DNA from 4 places in the Vibrio stylophorae genome. Region 1 is predicted to be linked to each of the others. Evidence: predicted binding sites of a transcription regulator. Region 1 holds the regulator's gene; each other region holds the start of a gene.
The links. Region 1 encodes CRP, which controls carbon source genes, mostly activating them, when cyclic AMP is high. Its sites were predicted from a motif close to TGTGANNNNNNTCACA; they were not measured.
Positions count from the first base shown of each region.

Region 2: a site for CRP is predicted at 1,286-1,301, ahead of nagE (N-acetylglucosamine-specific PTS transporter subunit IIBC). Genes of this name have one in related genera too.
Region 3: a site for CRP is predicted at 3,451-3,466, ahead of udp (uridine phosphorylase). Genes of this name have one in related genera too.
Region 4: a site for CRP is predicted at 3,960-3,975, ahead of L9P36_RS05015 (CidA/LrgA family protein). Genes of this name have one in related genera too.

Region 1 covers NZ_CAKLDI010000001.1:2,634,000-2,639,173, forward strand. Annotated here, with positions in the region: gene L9P36_RS12295 (DUF3187 family protein) at 1-518, shown strand, start outside; gene L9P36_RS12300 (YheU family protein) at 522-746, shown strand; gene crp (cAMP-activated global transcriptional regulator CRP) at 1,120-1,752, shown strand; gene L9P36_RS12310 (O-acetylhomoserine aminocarboxypropyltransferase/cysteine synthase family protein) at 1,981-3,249, shown strand; gene L9P36_RS12315 (PadR family transcriptional regulator) at 3,278-3,823, shown strand; gene L9P36_RS12320 (serine hydrolase domain-containing protein) at 3,848-5,065, shown strand.
Region 2 covers NZ_CAKLDI010000001.1:1,900,221-1,905,394, reverse strand. Annotated here, with positions in the region: gene nagA (N-acetylglucosamine-6-phosphate deacetylase) at 1-268, opposite strand, end outside; gene nagB (glucosamine-6-phosphate deaminase) at 281-1,081, opposite strand; gene nagE (N-acetylglucosamine-specific PTS transporter subunit IIBC) at 1,342-3,021, shown strand; gene glnS (glutamine--tRNA ligase) at 3,210-4,877, shown strand; gene L9P36_RS08705 (PilZ domain-containing protein) at 4,985-5,174, opposite strand, start outside.
Region 3 covers NZ_CAKLDI010000001.1:1,479,035-1,484,208, forward strand. Annotated here, with positions in the region: gene L9P36_RS06790 (ATP-binding protein) at 1-76, opposite strand, end outside; gene L9P36_RS06795 (SLC13 family permease) at 82-1,497, opposite strand; gene L9P36_RS06800 (CBS domain-containing protein) at 1,867-2,283, opposite strand; gene udp (uridine phosphorylase) at 2,548-3,315, opposite strand; gene L9P36_RS06810 (TfoX/Sxy family DNA transformation protein) at 3,523-4,110, opposite strand; gene L9P36_RS06815 (LON peptidase substrate-binding domain-containing protein) at 4,381-4,986, shown strand; gene L9P36_RS06820 (HDOD domain-containing protein) at 5,169-5,174, shown strand, end outside.
Region 4 covers NZ_CAKLDI010000001.1:1,087,311-1,092,484, forward strand. Annotated here, with positions in the region: gene L9P36_RS04995 (hypothetical protein) at 1-828, shown strand, start outside; fluoride riboswitch at 990-1,053, shown strand; gene L9P36_RS05000 (iron-sulfur cluster assembly scaffold protein) at 1,162-1,848, shown strand; gene L9P36_RS05005 (GGGtGRT protein) at 1,859-2,830, shown strand; gene L9P36_RS05010 (CidB/LrgB family autolysis modulator) at 2,927-3,604, opposite strand; gene L9P36_RS05015 (CidA/LrgA family protein) at 3,601-3,948, opposite strand; gene L9P36_RS05020 (winged helix-turn-helix domain-containing protein) at 4,052-4,471, opposite strand; gene L9P36_RS05025 (Na+/H+ antiporter family protein) at 4,751-5,174, opposite strand, start outside.

The DNA.
Region 1 (5,174 bases):
CAGGCGACTCGACCCTAAGCTTTGGCCACCGCCTAACCCTACAGCTAGACCACGCTATTTGGTCCAATCCCTATCACGCGCTGTCTGCCAGTGGTGCACTGCTTTATAGCTATCAACCCAATGGTCCATTTGCTCACCACAATTTTGAGCAAAGCCTGCAACTCAACTATCGCTATGCCCCCAGCCCCAAACATCGTTGGTATGGCATGGTCGGCGTCACGCATCGACAGCAAACCGAGGTGTTGCAAATTCGTGCTAAAGCCGTCAATAGCCATATCGCCTTGGGTTATCTCTATCGCTGGCAGCACAATCATCACCTTTGGGCGCAAGCACAAGTCAGTGAAGGTATCGCCACCCATGTGTTTAGCCTCAACAAACCTGTATATGAAACTATGCTCGGTTACCGCTATCTTTACAGCCCGCGACAGGCCATTGAAATGGTGATTTTGGAAAATTGGGTTTACTACGATAACAGTGCCGATGTAGCCTTTACGCTTTCCTATCGACAAAAGTTCTAATCAATGATTATTCCTTGGCAACAGCTCGACCCAGAGACCCTGCGTAATGTGGTGGAAAGTGTGATTCTGCGAGAAGGCACAGATTATGGTGACAGTGAGTTATCTCTAGATGAAAAAGTCGATTTAGTGCTTGCACAGCTGGCTCATGGCGATGCCGTTCTGGTCTATTCAGAACTTCATGAAAGCGTCGATATTAAATCGAAACAGCACTTTCAGCAGTCGATTTAACGCACGGCATCAGCGTCAAAAAAATGACTAAAAACATAGGCATTTCGCATTTCTCAGTACGTTTTATAAGGTAAATCCATTCGCTTTTTTTCACCTTTTTTTAGCGCTTATAATTTCGGCAAATTTATTTGCTGAGAAGAAAATAAATACTCGTGATCCACTGCACACTTTCACACCGGAAAACCACCTTTCATCCCGATTAAAATCAAGAAATCCCACATAAAAAGCGATAGAATCTGTATCTCGCTCACCCGAGTTTGCAGCCTAACGTCAGAGTCTATATTCTAACCGCGGCAAAATTATTTTTACGCCCAAGCAATATATCGGACATAGTCTTGGCTGTTGGGCTTTTAACGCAGAGGAAGAAAGTTATATGGTTCTCGGTAAACCTCAAACAGACCCAACTCTGGAGTGGTTCCTGTCTCACTGCCACATCCATAAGTACCCATCAAAGAGCACCCTGATTCACGCAGGCGAAAAAGCAGAAACCCTTTACTACATCGTCAAAGGTTCTGTGGCTGTATTGATTAAAGATGAAGAAGGCAAAGAGATGATCTTGTCTTACCTTAACCAAGGTGACTTCATCGGTGAACTTGGTCTTTTTGAAGAAGGTCAAGAGCGTTCAGCTTGGGTTCGTGCGAAATCTCCATGTGAAGTCGCTGAGATCTCCTTTAAGAAGTTCCGCCAGCTGATTCAAGTAAACCCAGACATCCTAATGCGCCTTTCAGCGCAAATGGCACGTCGTCTACAAGTGACCAGCCAAAAAGTGGGTGACTTGGCATTCCTTGACGTGACTGGTCGCATCGCTCAAACCCTATTGAACTTGGCGAAACAACCTGACGCTATGACCCACCCTGACGGCATGCAGATTAAGATCACCCGTCAAGAGATTGGTCAAATTGTCGGCTGTTCACGTGAAACCGTTGGTCGTATTTTGAAGATGCTAGAAGAGCAAAACCTCATCTCAGCACACGGTAAGACCATTGTGGTTTACGGCACTCGCTAGTCGATACCCTTTTGAAAAAACCAGCCGCATGGCTGGTTTTTTTTTATCACAGAATTACGCCTGCAGTAACGCAGTCCACTGGATAAAGTTGTACAGACAACCGAACAACTTGTGCAGGCATTCACAAAAACAAATATTGACCCCGAAACCGATTGCATGACAATAGAACAGACAATAATGTCTATCTCCAACTAGCTAAATAAGCGAATTATCAGCAAGGAATGCGATATGAAAGATGAAACGCTAGCCATTCACCACGGCTACCAAACGGATCCAACCACTAAGGCCGTGGCAACCCCAATTTACCAAACCGTTGCCTATGAATTTGACAACGCACAGCACGGTGCGGACCTCTTTAATCTTGAGGTTCCGGGGAATATTTACACCCGCATTATGAATCCAACCACAGATGTCATTGAGCAGCGTATGGCGGCTCTTGAAGGTGGTGTTGCCGCACTTGCAGTCAGCGCTGGCGCAGCGGCCATTCATTACGCGGTACTCACCCTTGCCAAGCAAGGTGACAACATCGTCGCAACGCCGCAGCTCTATGGTGGCACCTATACCCTCTTTGCGCACATGTTGCCAAGTTTGGGCATTGACGTGCGTTTTGCCGCATCAGATAAACCAGAAGATATTGCGGCGCTGATCGATTCACAAACCAAGGCGGTTTACTGTGAGTCCATCGGTAACCCTGCGGGCAATATCGTTGATATCGCAGCGCTTGCAGAAGTGGCACATGCTCAGGGCGTGCCTTTGATGGTGGATAACACAGTCGCCACGCCTGTGCTGTGTAAGCCTATCGAGCTAGGTGCGGATATTGTGGTGCACTCTATGACCAAATATATCGGCGGTCACGGCAACTCTCTCGGTGGTGTGATTGTTGATAGCGGTAAATTCCCTTGGCCCAAATATCAGGATCGCTTCCCGATGTTTGCCACCCCGGAACCCTCTTATCACGGCGTGATTTATAACGAGACCTTTGGTCCGGCCGCATTTGTAGCGCGCGCACGTACTGTGCCACTGCGCAATACTGGTGCTGCGCTCTCGCCGATGAATAGTTTCTTGCTGCTGCAAGGGTTAGAAACCCTACCTTTGCGCATGGAGCGCCATTGCCAAAACGCATTGGCGGTGGCTGAGTTTCTCGACGCCCACCCTATGGTGGCGTGGGTGAACTACGCTGGCCTGAAATCCCACCCAAATCATGCGTTGTGTCAACGTATGCTGCGCGGTGGCTTACCTTCATCTTTGCTCTCATTTGGCCTCAAAGGCGGCTATGAGGCGGGGGTGAAATTCTATGATGCATTGAATTTATTTAAGCGCCTAGTCAACATCGGGGATGCCAAATCCCTAGCCTGTCACCCAGCCTCGACCACCCATCGCCAGATGAGTGAAACCGAGCAAGCTGCGGCAGGTGTACAACCAGAGATGATTCGTTTATGTGTCGGCATTGAGCATATCGAAGACATTCTGACCGATCTTGATCAAGCGTTACGCTAATAACTATTGATTAAATGGAACTTGAAAGATGTCGCTACCTCATGTCATTTTGACCTCGCTGTGTCACGCAAGTGCTACTGGTTATGACCTGACTAAACAATTCTCCCAGCAAGTGGGCTATTTTTGGCGTGCGAGCCACCAACAGGTGTATCGCGAACTCAATAAAATGGCACAACTTGGTTGGGTTGGATATTTACTCGAACCACAAGATGGCAAACCCGATCGTAAGGTGTACACCATTACTGAAGAGGGCCGCGCTGCATTGATGCTTTGGCTGGAAAAACCATTGGCACCGCCTGCGGTGCGTGATGAGGTCTCCGCGAAACTTTATGCATGCCAAGAGGGCGATAGCGGTGTGATGTCACAACACTTGACTCGCTTGCTTGACGACTCAAAACGTGAGTTGGCAAACTTTCAAGAACTTGAAAAGATTCACTTTGCGGATATCAGTCGACTTGACCGCCAGCAGCACCTGATGCGTTTGACTTTACGTCGCGGCATCCATGGTAAAGTCGCATGGATCAATTGGATTGAAGAAGCGCTTGAAATCCTCAATCAGTTACCTTCAAAGTAACGGATAAGCGCTCAGGGAGCGCTTATGAAGGATCACATACATTACAAAGCAGTAGGCCTGGTCCTGCTGCTTTTGTTTTTTGCCTTAGGCTGGAGTTATCGACTCTACACCCTACCCTCAGCGCAAGATTTTCAATGGACACAAAAGCCCGCAGAGCCTGACTGGCCCACCACAACACCAGAAATACAAGGTTTTGATCCCATCGAACTGCTACGCCTTCACCGTAAATTATTAGAAGATGAAGATCAGCGCCCGCAATCACTACTGATTGCGCGTCATGGCCAACTGCTATTTGAGCACTACTACCAACATCCTACCCGTGGTACCAGCACGCCGCAATTTAGCAATGAAAGCCATTACAATACGCTTTACCCCTTGATGGAAATCAGCCAAACCCTCACCGCAACCTTGATTGGCCGATTACTGATGGATGATCAAATTCAATCCATTGAACAACCACTTCTCAGTGAGGCACAAATAGCGCGCCAGCCCAAAGCCGATGGGAAAAAAGCCATTCGCCTGATTGATGCGCTGAATATGCGCAGCGGCTTGCACTGGCAGGAGGTGTCACGTAGCGAGAACCATCAGCCCAGTGATCGCCAACTCATGCACCAAGCCCCAACACCCATTGATTATGTATTGAGCCTGCCCATGGATAGCCAGCCGAATCAGCGCAGTCGCTATCAAAGCGCGATGCCTGTGCTACTTGGTGATTTTATCGAGCGCACCACTTCGCAAAGCTTGGTACAATATGCCAACAATGCCCTATTTGCCCCTTTGGATATTCAGTATTTTGAGTGGGGAGGCCCCTTACGACATAAATTGGGCGATCAAGGGCTTGCCTTGCGTAGTCGCGATCTCGCGAAAATTGGCCAACTTTACCTCAATCAAGGCCATTGGCATGGACAGCAGCTGCTTGATCCAGCCTGGATCCACTTTATCTATCAGCCCGGCGCGCCTTTGATTGAACAGCCACATTTGCGATTTGCCATGGGCTGGTATCAACCGCAATTTCGCTATCAAACACGTCCAATTCAAGTGGTCGCAGCGCTCGGCCAAGGCGGCCAAGGCTTACTCTTGGTACCCGAGCTAGAGTTATTGGTAGTGATGACCGGCGGCGCCTATTTGGGACAAGATAAGGATTATCTGTTTCGTCTAATGGAGGCGCATATCTTTCCCGCCTTAGGCTATCCGATAACATTTATGCGACATCAAGAGAGTGCAGATGCAATTGAGCACTGAACTGATAAGAAAAAATAACAGTCAATTAAGCCCAATAAAAAAGCCGCAGATGCGGCTTTTTTATTGGACGTAGAGGTTGGCTTCAACATTTAACTGGCGTCAGCTTCAG
Region 2 (5,174 bases), 730 kb from region 1:
TACAACCAAAACGCACGTTGGTGCGATGCATAGTTTGAATGGTGTCAACGGTGATTTCATCGTTGAGCATCACGCCGCCACAGCCGTTTAGCTGTAGGTCGATAAAGCCGGCGCTTAGGTTTGCGCCGTCTAGATCAATGGTTTTGATGCCAGCATCAAGCTCTGATACTGGGCAAACCGCTGCAATTTTATCGCCGTCTACAACCACTGCATGATCGTTATATACATCATGACCTGTGTAGATTCGGCAGTTTACTAATGCGTACATATCAAATCCCAATTAAAGGTTGTTGATGTTATCGCGCTCAAGCTCTTGGAAGTATTTTACAGTCTTCACTTTTAGCTCTTGCGTTGAAGGCTCGTCACACACAATCAGTGATTTAGGGTGAAGTTGCAGTGCAGATACAGTCCATAGGTGGTTTACTGCACCTTCAACTGCTGCTTCTAGTGCAAGCGCTTTGTTGTGGCCAGTGATCAGAATCATGATCTCTTCTGCGTCAAGTAGTGTACCTACACCGATAGTTAGTGCGTACTTAGGCACTTGATCCATGTCGCCATCAAAGAAGCGAGAGTTCGCGATGCGAGTATCTTCAGTCAAAGTTTTGATACGAGTGCGTGAAGATAGAGAAGACGCAGGCTCGTTAAATGCGATGTGACCATCGTTACCCACGCCACCCATGAATAGGTTGATGCGGCCGTAAGACTTAATTTTGTCTTCGTAACGTTGGCATTCTGCAGCGTGGTCGTCAGTGTTACCGTTCAGTAGGTTGATGTTTTCTTCTTGAATGTCGATGTGACTAAAGAAGTTGTTGTACATGAAGCTACGGTATGACTCTGGGTGCTCTGCAGGTAGACCGATGTACTCATCCATGTTGAAAGTAACAACGTGTTTGAAGCTTACTTCGCCTGCTTTATATAGCTCGATAAGACGACGGTAAGTAGATAGTGGTGTACCACCAGTTGGCAGACCTAGAACGAATGGACGATCAGCAGTTGGGTTAAAAGCATTAATGCGATCAGCGATATAACGCGCAGACCATAGACCAACTTCTTTTGCAGATTCAACAGGGATAAGTCTCACAAGACACCTCTAATAAATAAAATAAATCAATGAATACGGCCATCAATCGACCTTAGTTCGTATCATAAAATAAGTTTTATGAGCGGGCTAGCAAAATCGTCTGATCATGGTTGTAGCCAGTGACAATGATCACAAATGAAAAGGTTTTAATTTGCTCCGCAAAATTAATGTCATAAACTGGCCCAGACTTGATGAGAACTGGCCTTTGAGCTAGATCACATCAAGATACGAATCTAAGAAAACCATAGGGGGAAACAACGGTGAATATTCTTGGATACTTGCAGCGCATCGGTCGTGCGTTGATGGTGCCAGTAGCGGTTCTACCTGCTGCGGCAATTTTGATGGGTATCGGTTATTGGATCGACCCAACAGGCTGGGGTGCGAACAGCCCTCTAGCAATGCTACTTATCAAGAGTGGTGCTGCCATTATTGATAACATGTCTTGGCTATTTGCTGTGGGTGTTGCCTACGGTATGTCTAAAGACAAAGACGGTGCAGCTGCTCTTGCGGGTCTAGTTGGCTACTACGTTTTCAAAACACTTTTAGATCCAGCAGTTGTTCAAGGTATTAGCCTTTTACCAGCAGCAACAGCGCTAAATGAAGCACAAGCAGCACTTGATGCAGCGGTGAAAGCCGGTGCAAGTAATGTTGCTGAGCTAAAAGTTGCTCTAGCAGCTGCGCAAGATGCTTGGAAACCAATTGCATTTGCATTCAGCAAAGTTGTAAACCAGTTCACTGGTATCTTGGTTGGTGCAATCACTGCTTCTATCTACAACCGCTTTAGCCAGGTTGAACTACCAAAAGCGTTGGCATTCTTCAGTGGTAAGCGTTTGGTTCCAATCCTTACTTCTGTTGCAATGATCGTTCTTGCATTTGCGATGATGTTCATTTGGCCTCCAATCTTCAACGCGCTTGTTGTATTTGGTGAATCAATCGTGAATATGGGTTCTGTAGGCGCTGGTATCTATGGCTTTGCAAACCGTCTATTGATTCCTGTTGGTCTACACCACGCATTGAACGCAGTATTCTGGTTCGACCTTGCGAATATTAACGATCTAGGTAACTTCTGGAACGCAGGTCCAGTACTTGATGGCGTGAAATATGCTGCAGGTACTGGTGTTGTGACGCTAGCTGACGATGGTTCAATCCTTGCTATCGAAGGTGCAACCAAGCTTGGTCTAGTGGGCGAAATTGGCCGCTATATGGGTGGTTTCTTCCCAATCATGATGTTTGGTCTACCTGCAGGTGCACTTGCAATGTATCACGCTGCTAAGCCTGAGAACCGTGAGCAAGTGGGTTCAATCATGCTAGCTGCTGGCTTTGCATCATTCTTTACTGGTGTAACTGAGCCGCTAGAATTCTCATTCATGTTCCTTGCGCCTGTACTTTATGTATTCCACGCAATCCTAACTGGTCTATCACTTGCGTTTGCTTCAATGATGCAGTGGACTGCTGGCTTTGGCTTTAGTGCTGGTTTGGTTGACTTTATCTTGTCTTCTAAACTACCAGTAGCGCACCAACCATACATGCTATTGGTTCAAGGTGTTGTATTTGCAGCGCTATACTACTTCGGTTTCCGCGCGCTAATCTCAGCATTGAACCTAAAAACACCTGGTCGTGAAGATGCAACTGCAGACGCAGCGCCAGCGAAACAACAAGGTTCTTCTGATACTGCGCAACTTGCGAAGCAATACCTAAAAGCACTTGGTGGCCACGGTAACCTTGCAAGCATCGATGCATGTATCACTCGTCTACGTTTGACACTAAACGATCGCAGCATCGTTGATGAAGCACAGCTAAAAGCACTTGGTGCAGCTGGTGTGGTTAAACTAGGTGAGCAAAACCTACAAGTCATTCTTGGTCCTTTGGCAGAAATCGTTGCTGGTCAAATGAAGCAAATTCCAGCTTCTGACGACCTATCAGACGTTGAATTGCCATAATTCAATCATTGATTTGATTGCATAAAAAGCGGCGCTCTGTGAGCGCCGCTTTTATTTATGCCGAAATGGGCAAGAAACTGACTTCTTTTTATCCAATTAGCGCATTGCTCCCTTGCTTATTATTGTCTGTGTGACGACAATGGGGGATGATTACCAGCTATCTCAAACTGTCTTTTAGGGGTGTTTAAATGAGTGACTGCGAAGCTCGCCCGACTAACTTTATTCGTCAAATCATCGATGAAGATTTGCGCACTGGAAAGCACAATGCGATCCATACCCGTTTCCCGCCAGAGCCAAATGGTTATTTGCACATTGGCCATGCGAAATCAATTTGCTTGAACTTTGGCATTGCGCAGGATTATCAGGGTCAGTGCAACCTTCGTTTTGACGATACCAACCCCGCTAAAGAAGACATCGAATACGTTGAATCAATCAAGCGTGATGTTGAGTGGCTTGGTTTTCACTGGAGTGGCGATATTTGCTACTCATCTGATTATTTTGAGCAGCTTCATGGCTATGCCATTGAGCTGATCGAAAAAGGCCTTGCTTATGTTGATGAGCTGACCCCTGAAGAGATCCGCGAATATCGTGGTACTTTGAGTCAGCCTGGCAAAAACAGCCCTTACCGTGACCGTAGCGTTGAAGAAAACTTGGCGCTTTTTGCCAAGATGCGTGCAGGTGAAATCGAAGAAGGTAAAGCCTGTTTGCGTGCCAAAATTGATATGGCCTCATCCTTCATTGTGATGCGCGATCCTGTGATTTATCGTATTAAATTTGCCCACCACCACCAAACCGGTGATGCATGGTGCATCTACCCAATGTACGATTTCACCCACTGTATTTCCGATGCGCTGGAAGGGATCACTCACTCAATTTGTACCCTTGAGTTCCAAGATAACCGCCGTTTGTATGACTGGGTGTTAGATAACATCTCGATTCCTTGCCACCCACGTCAGTATGAATTCAGCCGTCTAAATCTTGAATACACCGTGATGTCTAAGCGTAAGCTGAATCAACTTGTGACTGACAAGTTGGTAAACGGCTGGGATGACCCACGCATGCCAACTATTTCTGGCCTGCGCCGCCGTGGCTTTACACCTGCATCTATGCGTGAGTTCTGTAAGCGTATCGGTGTGACCAAGCAAGATAACATGATTGAGTTTGGTTCACTTGAGTCTTGTATTCGTGATGACTTAAACGAAAACGCGCCACGTGCCATGGCTGTACTTGATCCTGTGAAATTGGTGATTGAGAACTTTGGCGATACTGAAGTCTTGAACATTGCCAATCATCCAAATAAACCTGAAATGGGCAGCCGTGAGGTTCCATTTAGCCGTGAGCTTTGGATTGAGCGTGAAGACTTCCGTGAAGAAGCGAATAAGAAGTACAAGCGCCTTGTGCTTGGTAAAGAAGTGCGTCTTCGTGGTGCTTATGTGATTAAAGCTGAGCGTATTGAAAAAGATGCGAATGGCGAAATCACCACAATTTTCTGTAGCTACGATCCAGAAACCTTGGGCAAAAACCCAGCCGATGGGCGTAAAGTGAAAGGCGTTATCCACTGGGTGAGTGCAGAGCAAGGTCTTGCTGCTGAAATTCGTCTGTATGATCGTCTGTTTACTGTACCAAACCCAGGTGCCGCGGAAGATTTCACATCAGTGATCAACCCTGAATCATTGACGCTATGCCAAGGCTTTGTTGAGCCTAGCTTGCAACATGCGGTGGCTGAGTCAGGCTTCCAGTTTGAGCGTATGGGTTACTTCTGCTTAGACAATAAAGATGCATCTGCAGAGCATTTGGTATTTAACCGTACCGTAGGCTTGCGCGATACTTGGGCGAAAATTGAAGGCCAAGATTAATTGATTGCATAATGTGAAAAAGCCATGGCGATTGCCATGGCTTTTTTTATGCCCTTTGATCTATCTCTGCATGTCTATCTACGCACTCTGATAGCTTTCTATGCTCGCTATGTATTGCATCCATCGTCGCAGTTTAATTGATCGCCCAGTGAGAGGAGGCGTTCGTTTTGCAAAATGATGCGATCTTCTTCATTGAAATAGGGCGAGAATAGGTTGAGTGTCTCAAGAGAGAGCGCTGGCTGCAGTTGCACGCCATAACGCGCGCGATCGCCAAACCCCATTTGATAGATCACTTCT
Region 3 (5,174 bases), 1.2 Mb from region 1:
CAGCTTCAATCGTCAGCTGACGTGATTGCTGCGAAAAATAAACCTCAATGAGCCGTTCTCGCTCACGCTGAAAAATTGGCATTATAGAAACGACACCATACGAAGCATCCAAATCATCACAAAGCTCATGAGCACACCAACGATGCCAATGATCACACCGGTCTTCGCCATTTGGTTACTCGACACATTACCAGTCGCGTGTGCCAAGGCATTTGGCGGCGTACTGATTGGCAATGACATGCCCAGTGATGCGGCAAAGGTCACCACCAGAATCAATGTTATCTCACCGCCCATTGGCGCCAGACTGGTCATTGATGCGCCCAGGGCTGCCATAATCGGCATCAACAAGTTTGCCGTCGCAGTGTGCGACATAAAGTTTGCCATCAATAAACATAAGGTAGCGGCGCCAAGTAGCACCACATAAGGTGAGAAATCATCAAATGGAATACTGTGAACCATATTGCTGGCAAGACCGGTTTTATCAAGCGCTAGACCTAGCGCAATACCGCCTGAAACCAACCACAGCACATCCCAAGAGATTTTTTTCAAATCCTCTTTGTTGATAATGCCCGTCAATGAGAAAACCGCGACAGGGATCAGTGCAACGGTATAAGAGTTCATGCCGTGCTTTGAGCCCATCAACCAAAGCAAAATGGTGACACCAAAGGTGAGATAAACTGTGATCGCTTTTGGCGTTTTTAAGAACTTCCCTTTAATTTCCAGCTTCATGCTCTTTTGCTCAGCTGGATAAAACAGACAAAGAAGTCCCCATGCAAAAGCCAGCAGCACCACCACAAATGGCACCCCAAAGGCCATCCACTCACCAAAGGTAATGGCGTTTTCACCAGTTAAATATTTCAGTGCAATGGCATTGGGTGGTGTGCCAATTGGCGTACCGATGCCGCCAATGTTAGCTGCAATGGGAATGGATAATGCGAGCGCCACGCGCGCAGGATCGCTGGTGGCAAATACCGCAAGAACCGGCGTTAAAATCGAAAGCATCATCGCCGTGGTTGCGGTATTGGACATAAACATCGAGAAAATGGCGGTGATCAGCATTAAACCCAAGGTGACAAATTTTGGATCTTCACCAAAGGGCTTAAGCAGCACCCGCGCTAAGTTCACATCTAAACGATATTTCGTGGCCGCCATGGCCAGAAAAAAACCGCCCAAGAACAGCATAATGATCGGGCTTGCAAAAGTTGCCATGATCTCTTTATGAGAGAGCAGATGACCAAAAGATGCCTCACCATTGCCTTGCTGAAAAAAGAATATCCCCTTGTCGGAAATCAATAGCAGTTCAAGAACAATAATTAAAACGGATGTTGCGTAAATTGGAATGGGCTCTAGCACCCAACACAGGGCGGCCAAAAGGAAAATGGCAATCACACGTTGTTGTAAAACAGTCATTCCTTCAATGGGAAATGCCGATAGCGGCATCAAAAGGATGATCAATGGAATAATAATAGGTAGGACGTATTTGAGGTATCGGCTCATGGCAATCAACAATCCACTGTAGGTAACCAAAAGTCACAGCAAGTCAATGCTGCAGAAAAATACTGAAAGATTCATTCTACGCGGATGGTTTGAATTAAATAGGAAGCAGATCAATTAAATTGAGCGATAACGGACGGTTAGCATCAATATTTACATTTTGTAACATTTGATTGCGATAGCCCGCAGATTTTAGGCCCTAAGTCTTAGTGCGTTAGCTAGTTAATACAATAAGTCGTATCGATAAATTGCCTAATTCTATTCAAATGATGGTCTTCGAATACTTTTCTTCGATCAATACGTCAATGTATGAAAGGTTCAATCCTTCACCAAAAAAAACCACCCTTTCAGGTGGCTTCTATCAAAAATTCGTTATACGGGATGTTGAAAGCACTTCAGGATCTGCGCGTGAATCGCATCGAGTACATTGCGACGGGTGATCACCCCCACCAATCGACCCTTTTCAACCACAGGGTACACTTTCGGTTTTTGCCCACACATCATCTCAGCCAATGCAAGAATTGAATCATTGGGATCCACTGACAGAACATCCGTTCGCATACAATCACCAACCTGAGCAGCATCTTCACAGTGATAGCTCACTTTAAGCAGCTTTTGAATCATATCCTGCTCTGAAATAAAACCAATCACCTCATCCTTTTCATTCACAACGGGCCCACCGGTCTGCCTTGACTGTAATAGACGCTCCAAAGCCACAGTCAGTGACATCTGAGTGGTGAATAACACGGGGCGGTTATTCATGTAGTCGATCACTTTCAAAGATTCCATTTGTACTCCCCCAAGCGCATGCCTGATCAGATTGTTGTCGGACTTCTTCTATTATGGTCTCACCTTCAAGGGATTACGAAATCCATGTTAGTAAAATGTTTAATAAATAAGACCAATGATTCGACACTCGGTTTGCATTGCGCGCTGTTACAAACAAAAAAGGCAGCCAAGCTGCCTTTTTACAATCCAGTGATTTAAAGCATATCAATCAGCGAAAATTGAACAATGAAATGTAACACAAAACTGCTAAATGAAACCTCGACACTAAGCGGTCTGAATCAAACGTTTTGCCGCTACAACGACTGCTGTAATCGCGCGAGTTTCCACCAGCGCTAGTGTTTTTGCATCAGGAATCTCTTGATGGGTCCGATTGACAATCACCCCAGCCACGCAGCCGGCTCGAAAACCTTGGCTGGCACATTGTGTCAATAAGGTCGCAGATTCCATTTCATAGTTCAGCACGCCCATGGCTTGCCATTCAGCCATTGAACCTTGCAGGCTTTTTATCACGCGGCCAGACACTGTGTCATAGCGCTCTTGTCCTGGATAAAAGGTGTCACTTGACGCTGTGACGCCCAAATGCAAGGGATAACCAAGTTCAGTCACCGCCTGCTCCATCGCTTGCATCACACGATAGTTAGCGACCGCTGGAAATGCCGCTGGTGCAAAATGATAACTGGCACCATCCAAGCGCACAGAGCCTGTGGTGATAATCACATCACCCACTTGAATTTCAGGTTGAATGGCACCCGTGGTACCCACCCGAAGAAAATCACGAATCCCAAGCTGCGCCAACTCTTCAACTGCAATCGACGTAGATGGACCACCAATCCCCGTTGAACAAACAATCACGGTTTGACCGGCAAGCTTCGCGCGATAAAGGGTATATTCACGGTGCGCCGCGAGAAATTCGGGTTGCTCCATTAAGCCTGCAATTTTCTCTACGCGATCGGGGTCGCCTGGCAAAATGGCCAATGTGGCACCTTGAAAGTCATCTTGATTTACGCCGAGGTGAAATACGCTTGCTGTCATGGCAAAGCTCCTTGAGTTTGAGGAAAGGCTAAGTCTTACTCTAGTGGAGTTTTTGCAATTGCAACGCTGGATAGATCACACTTCCCAAGGGCAAACGATTCCCTCATCAATGGCGGGATTTTCAGTTTAGAAATTTGTGAGCACGCACAAAAAAAGCGCTCGAAAGCGCTTTGAGGTGACGTATTTCTTAAACCAAACTGGGTATTGTTACGCGGTCTGACGCAGCAATGCTTGCTGCTGCTGCATATCAATCAAAGTCCAATGGATCCCTTCACAGGCACCTGCAAACATCCAAAGTAACTTTTCGTCAACCGTATCGCCATGCACTTGTTTTACACGCTTGTAGACTTCAGCAGCGCCCAAGTCCATAAAGGTGTCAACATCAGGTACCCCTGACTTTTTTATCATGCGCTCTAGGGTCAAACGTAGATTCGGTAGATCGCGCAAACGTAAATTTTGATTGTTATTGCGCTCAGTGCGATCAACCTGCGCTTGTTCAATTGCCGCTTCAATCAACGGATCTAAATTTGGTGACTCGGCCAAAAACAACTCAGACACATCATAGTAATTAACCACCGCCGTAGATGAGCGCTTTTTATGGGTATAGCGCGGACAATCTAGCGCCATAAAGCGATCATCTAAGTCTGCACCACCGCGCAAATAAAAACGGCCGCCCGTCACGAGTGAAAACATGGCGTCACTATGAAATAGCCCCGTACCACCAAACATGGAACGCTTATAGTTGTCACCAAAACGTGCACAATACGTTGCAATTGTATCGACTGCCAATGTCATATGTCCTCCAAACCCGAATCGATAATCGTGGTTGCGTCAAAATTTCGACAGAGATTATTGTTTGCCAAAGTCAGAGGAATGTCAGGGCCATTTCAGGCACTTACATTGCGTGATTTGTATCGACAAGATTTTATGTAACGCGTCATGCGTTTCACATTTTGTCAGAGCGGTCGCATTTATCATTCACTGCGTTACATTGGCATCGATCGACCTTTGTTCGCAAAACAGCTAAATTTAAATCACAAGATGCACATTAATCTTGGAGACGACATGCAATTAGCCGCGTTCCCACTTGCTTCTCACCTTTTCCCTGGCGGGATCATGCAACTTCGAATCTTTGAGCCACGCTATGTCCGAATGGTCAAAGAGTGCTGCGCACAGCAGTGTGGTTTTGCGTTGGCGATGATAGAAGAGCAGCACACTGAAGCTGAAAAACAGATGCTGGCACTCGGCACCTTAGCCACCCATGTCAAAATCATCGATTTTGACCAACTTGAAGATGGCTTTTTCAGCATTACTATCCAAGGGGTTGAGCGCGTCAAAATTCATGATATTCGCGGAGATGATGATGGCTTGTTAGTGGCTCAAACGATTCCGCTGACCAATTGGGCTCCGAGCGAAACCCCCAGCCATGCGCAGTCCATGGTTTTAAAGCTCAAAGCATTCTTTCGCTCCAATCCTGAATATGCTGCGCTATATCCGCACTTTGATTATCAAAATGCGGTATGGCTGTGTTACCGCTGGTTAGAAATCCTGCCACTCAGTTGCCAACAAAAACAAAGTTTGCTCTCTCGTGATAGCCATCAAGATACCCTGCGTTTTCTACAAGCGCTGTTTCAACAAATCGATGAACAGGACGCAGAGCACGACGAATAAAGTCATCGCAACCACTTGTAAATGATTCTTTTTCGTAAATAAATCCATCAAAATGGCAAACAATAAGCAGGAAAACCCATGGATACCCATCGAGCTCTCATTTTGTAGTTTATTTCGTGCAGGGCGAATCAGAAATCATTAATCTACTGATGATTACAACAATAGTGAAAAGCCGAGAACGTATGACC
Region 4 (5,174 bases), 1.5 Mb from region 1:
CATTCGCTCTATTTCCAAGCACGCTATGCAGATACACAAGTGTCACTTAAATACTTAACCAACCAAGCGAAGGAAACTGGTAATGCAGGTACCTCAAATGCGGTGAGTATGCTGACCGGCTTGGTTGATTTTAATCAGTTCTTTAAAGGCGCGGATACATTGCGTTTAAAGATTGATTGGACCCAAACGGATGGCGTCGCAACCTATAAGGCGGATCGCGCCGATCTTTGCCTTGCCGAAGGTTGCAAGGTCAGTAAAAACTTCAGTACTGAATATATGAATGTCGAAACCTTGGTTATGAGTGATGGTGGCGTTTATATGGGCTTGCGTTATTCAAATTTCGCGATGCCAAGTGCGGTTGGTTTTACGCGTAATAAAGACAGCGACCATGTTCTTGGCGCAGCTTTTGATGAAGACTACGAGCAATCACGCCTGATGTTTGTACTGGGTTCAGATGAAGCCGCTTATGGTGCGCGATACGAAACAGACTATAGCCGTTTCTTCCTTCGTCCGAATTTAGGCTTGGGTGTGGTACAGCACAAAATTTCAGATGCTGCTGAAAAAGCGGCGCGAAATGGCGAAACCGGTGATATTGCGGGTGAGTATGGCATGATTGTGAGCGGCGGCTTGGACTTGGGCTATACCTATCAGCGTCGCTGGCTTGAAGCGCGTGGCTTAGGATTCTCAGTACAAACGGGTGTTCGTGCCCATGTTGATTGGATGACTAATAGTCCTTTTGGTGATGCCAAAGATGATGAAATCTATTTCAATAGTGATCGATTTGATTTGATGTGGGGACCATACATTCAATTCAACGCAATTTTCTAATCACGTCAGTGCGATTTGAATCATGAAGGGGTGCCAAATGGCACCTCTTTTTTATGCCCGCGCGCTGTAAGTCCTGAATAATCAATGCAAACTTTAGTTGCCATTTAACTGGATAAAAATTGTGGTCTTTATTTGAAGCGCCATCGAATTTGGCGCTAGGATGAGCACACGGTGATGGAGTTCCACCGATTGAACCGCCTTAGTGCTGATGACTCCTACCCCAGATGAAAACAGTTGCGTGCTCACGTAGCTGCTGGTGTAGGTCCACGTCACGTCCTACCCCAGCTAGCACGCAACTGTTTCCAATAATCCAAACATAATTGGAAGCATGTCATGCAAGAGCAAACTATTTTTCAATGTCCCGTCTCTCGAGGCGATCTTCACCCAAGTGCACCGATCCCAGTTGAAGGTCGAATGATTCGTCCACAAGAGGTGATTGCGATTTCAGGTTTAAGCCATGGTGTGGGTGCTTGTGCGCCGCAGCAAGGTGCAGCCAAAATTACCCTGAATGTTAAAAACGGCATTATCAAAGAAGCCTTGATTGAAACCATCGGCTGTTCAGGGATGACCCAATCAGCGGCGATGGCAGCTGAAATCCTGACTGGTAAAACCATTCTTGAAGCCCTTAACACTGACTTGGTTTGCGATGCCATCAATGTGGCGATGCGTGAAATCTTCCTACAACTTGCTTACGGTCGTAGCCAGTCTGCATTTTCTGAAGGTGGCCTTGAGGTTGGCGCTGCGATGGAAGATCTTGGTCAAACACAGCGCAGCCAAGTGGGTACAAGCTATGCAACCGAGTCTCATGGCGTGCGTTACCTTGAGATTGCAGAGGGCTATGTGACTGAGCTTGGTTTGGATGAAAATAAAGAGGTAATCGGTTACGCCTATGTCAACTTAGGCAAAATGATGAAAGCGATCAATGAGGGAATGGCGCCAGCACAAGCGCTTGAAGCCGCCAGTGGTCACTATGGCCGCTTTGCAGAAGCGGTGACCACTATCAACCCTCGTCAAGCCTAAGGAGCCTTCCATGAATCATGCAATTTCAGAGCAGCTTGCTGCTATTCAGTTGGCCGATATCAATGCGGCGCACCAATTTTGTCTCGACCATGGCATCGATGCCAAAGCCTTAGTTATGGAAACGCAGCCTATCGCTTTTGAAAGTGCTTGCGACGCTTATACCTTGGGTGCGGCGATGGCGCTTTCTCGCGGCATTAGCAATGCAGAGCAAGCAGCCTTGGTGATTGGTGAAGGGCTGCAGGCATACACCAAACCAGGTAGTGTGGCGCATCAGCGTCAAGTGGGCTTGGGTCACGGCGCCTTGGCTGCGCGATTGCTCAATGAAGAGAGCCATTGCTTTGCCTTTTTGGCCGGTCATGAGTCTTTTGCTGCTGCTGAAGGTGCGATTAAAATTGCGCTGAACGTCAACCAATCTCGTCAAAGTCCACTGAAAGTCATTTTGAATGGCTTGGGTAAAGATGCAGCATATTTGATTGCGCGTATTAACGGTTTTACCTATGTGCGCACTGAGTTTGATTATCAATCTGGTGAGCTCAAAGAAGTGAGCCGTCGCCGTTTCTCTCAAGGCCCTCGTGGTGAGATCCTTTGCTTTGGCGCTGATGATGTGCGCGAAGGCGTGGCTATCATGCATCATGAAGGTGTGGATGTGAGCATTACGGGTAACTCAACCAACCCAACACGTTTCCAACACCCTGTGGCTGGTATCTATAAAGCTGAGCGTACGCGTGAAGGCTTGCCTTATTTCTCTGTAGCATCTGGTGGTGGTACCGGTCGTACCTTGCACCCAGATAACGTTGCAGCAGGTCCTGCATCTTACGGGATGACAGATACCATGGGCCGCATGCATGCTGATGCGCAGTTTGCAGGCAGCTCTTCAGTACCAGCGCACGTGGCGATGATGGGCTTTATCGGCATGGGGAATAACCCAATGGTCGGCGCAACCGTGGCACTGGCAGTGAAAGTAAGTCAAGCGAAACGCTAAACCACGATAAATGTTGAATGATAAAAAAGGCGCATGAAGCGCCTTTTTTATGCTTTGAATTTTAGCGAAAAGCCATCGTAGCTAAAGTTGAACATTTCAAAAAATGGTCATTAGCAGCGGAAACATAATGGGGGCGAGTAAAGAGGTGATGACGCCACAAATGACCAGCGCCAGCGAGCTAAATGCCCCTTCTTCATAACTTACTTCTGCCGCTTTTGAGGTGCCAAGAGCATGGGACATGGTGCCCATGGTCAGGCCGCGTGCCAGTGGATCGGCAATACGCAACAAAGAAAACAGCGGATAGCCCAAGATCATGCCAAAAAAGCCCGCGATGATCACCATTACTGCCGCAATGGCAGGCTCGCCCTGAATCTGCTCAGAAACCGCCATGGCAATGGGGGTGGTGACAGATTTAGGCAAAATAGAAGCTGCAAGCGTGGGATCGGCACCCATTGAAAGCGCAATGACACCGCCTGTGAGCATCGCGACGATGGTGCCAAGTAAACACATGCCCAAAATCAGTTTCCAGCGCGCGCGAATTTGATGCATCTGCTCATAAAGAGGATAGGCAAAAGCCACCACCGCAGGTTGCAATAGCGCGTTGACATAGGTGTTGTAGCGATAATATTCGCTATAGGGCACACCGAGCGTGACTAGTAGCGTGATTAAAATGGCCACCGTAATTAACAGTGGGTTATTGAGCGGATGACGCCACTTCATGGCAAACCAGCGGGCGGTATAAAAAATCGCAAAGGTCGCAAATAGCCAAATCATGATTGCTTTCCTTTGAGTTTTTGAGTGAGAAAGCCCACCACCAAAAGGATCACAAAGGAGCTTCCCAGAGTACTTAATATAATGGCCCAAGCATTTTGGGTCAGTAGGTCATAGTAATTCATGACCCCGACAGCAACAGGAACAAAGAGTACAGCCATATGCTTAATGAGCAATTCGCTGGACGCTTTGGCCCAGCACGGCGGTACCCATTGAAGGGCAAGCAGTAAAAAGAGGATAAGCATACCGATGACGCTGCCGGGTACAGCGATGCCGGTGAAGTGTTGAATGCCTTTACCGATGTAAAGGCAAACCATGATGGTAAAAAAAGATTTGAGGTATTGCATGCCCTGTTGGCCGTGATTGTGGTCACAATTTGTCATTCATCATACAAAAAGAGCCGAGCAGGAGCCAGTAAAAATGTGATTGAATGTTATTTTCAATCAGCGGCTATTCCTCATGTTTACGCCAGGGCCAGCAGCGTCGAAGCCAGCCCTTCATGCCTGAAGGTGGCTGCTGATTGGGAAAGGGCTGCATATTCTCGCTGCTGTGCCGGGGCATGGCGACGCGAATGCCATGATTGCGCACAATGGAGATATGAATGGCAAAATCGCCGTTTTTGATCAATTTACTGCGCAGCGCTGTGACTAAGGTAATAAGGCGCTGCTCGGCATCATAGCTTTCTTGAAAGAGATGATGCGCGAGCACGTTATAGGTCAACAGTTCGCCAGCATGGCGACACAGCACGGATAACAAACAGGACTCATGAAAGGTGAGTGGGGTTTGACTGTTGTCGTGCCAATGTAAGCAATGATTGAGCGGATGAAAGCGGACTTCTGGAAAATCGTAGTAGCGAGTTAATTCAGTCATGATGAGCGCTCCTTGGTAACCACCCAATAAGTGTGAAAAGGAGATGGCAAAGCCGCAATATCAAAGTTGGGAATGGACGGTGATTCCTTGCACTTTGCTAAGCGATACATGGTGGTGACATCACACTCGCTGTGGCCATGATGACAGACCTAAATTAGACATAAAAAAACCCAGCCGAAGCTGGGTTTGATTCAAGATTGGCTTAGTGCGCCCTTGGTCTTGAAGGTCCTTTAGCTACAGAACCATTCATTCAAGAACCATTGATTAAAGAACAATTGATTAGAGAACCATGGCGGCGATCCAGCCAAAGATAATCAGCGGGATATTGTAGTGGATAAAGGTCGGGACCACGGTATCCCAAATGTGATCGTGCTGACCATCGGCATTCAAACCAGAGGTTGGACCCAAGGTGGAATCCGAAGCTGGTGAGCCGGCATCACCGAGCGCGCCTGCTGTACCAATGATGGCGATGGTTGCTGGAATGGAGAAACCAAAGCTCATGCAAAGCGGCACATAAATGGTGGCAAGTACTGGAATGGTCGAGAACGATGAGCCGATGCCCATGGTGACCAACAAGCCTACGACCAACATTAATAGCGCGACAATAGCTTTGCTATTAATGGCATTGGCCAGTAGGGCAACCATAGTTTCAACGCCGCCGGTTGATTTCATCACTGCAGCAAAACCGTTGGCAGAGATCATG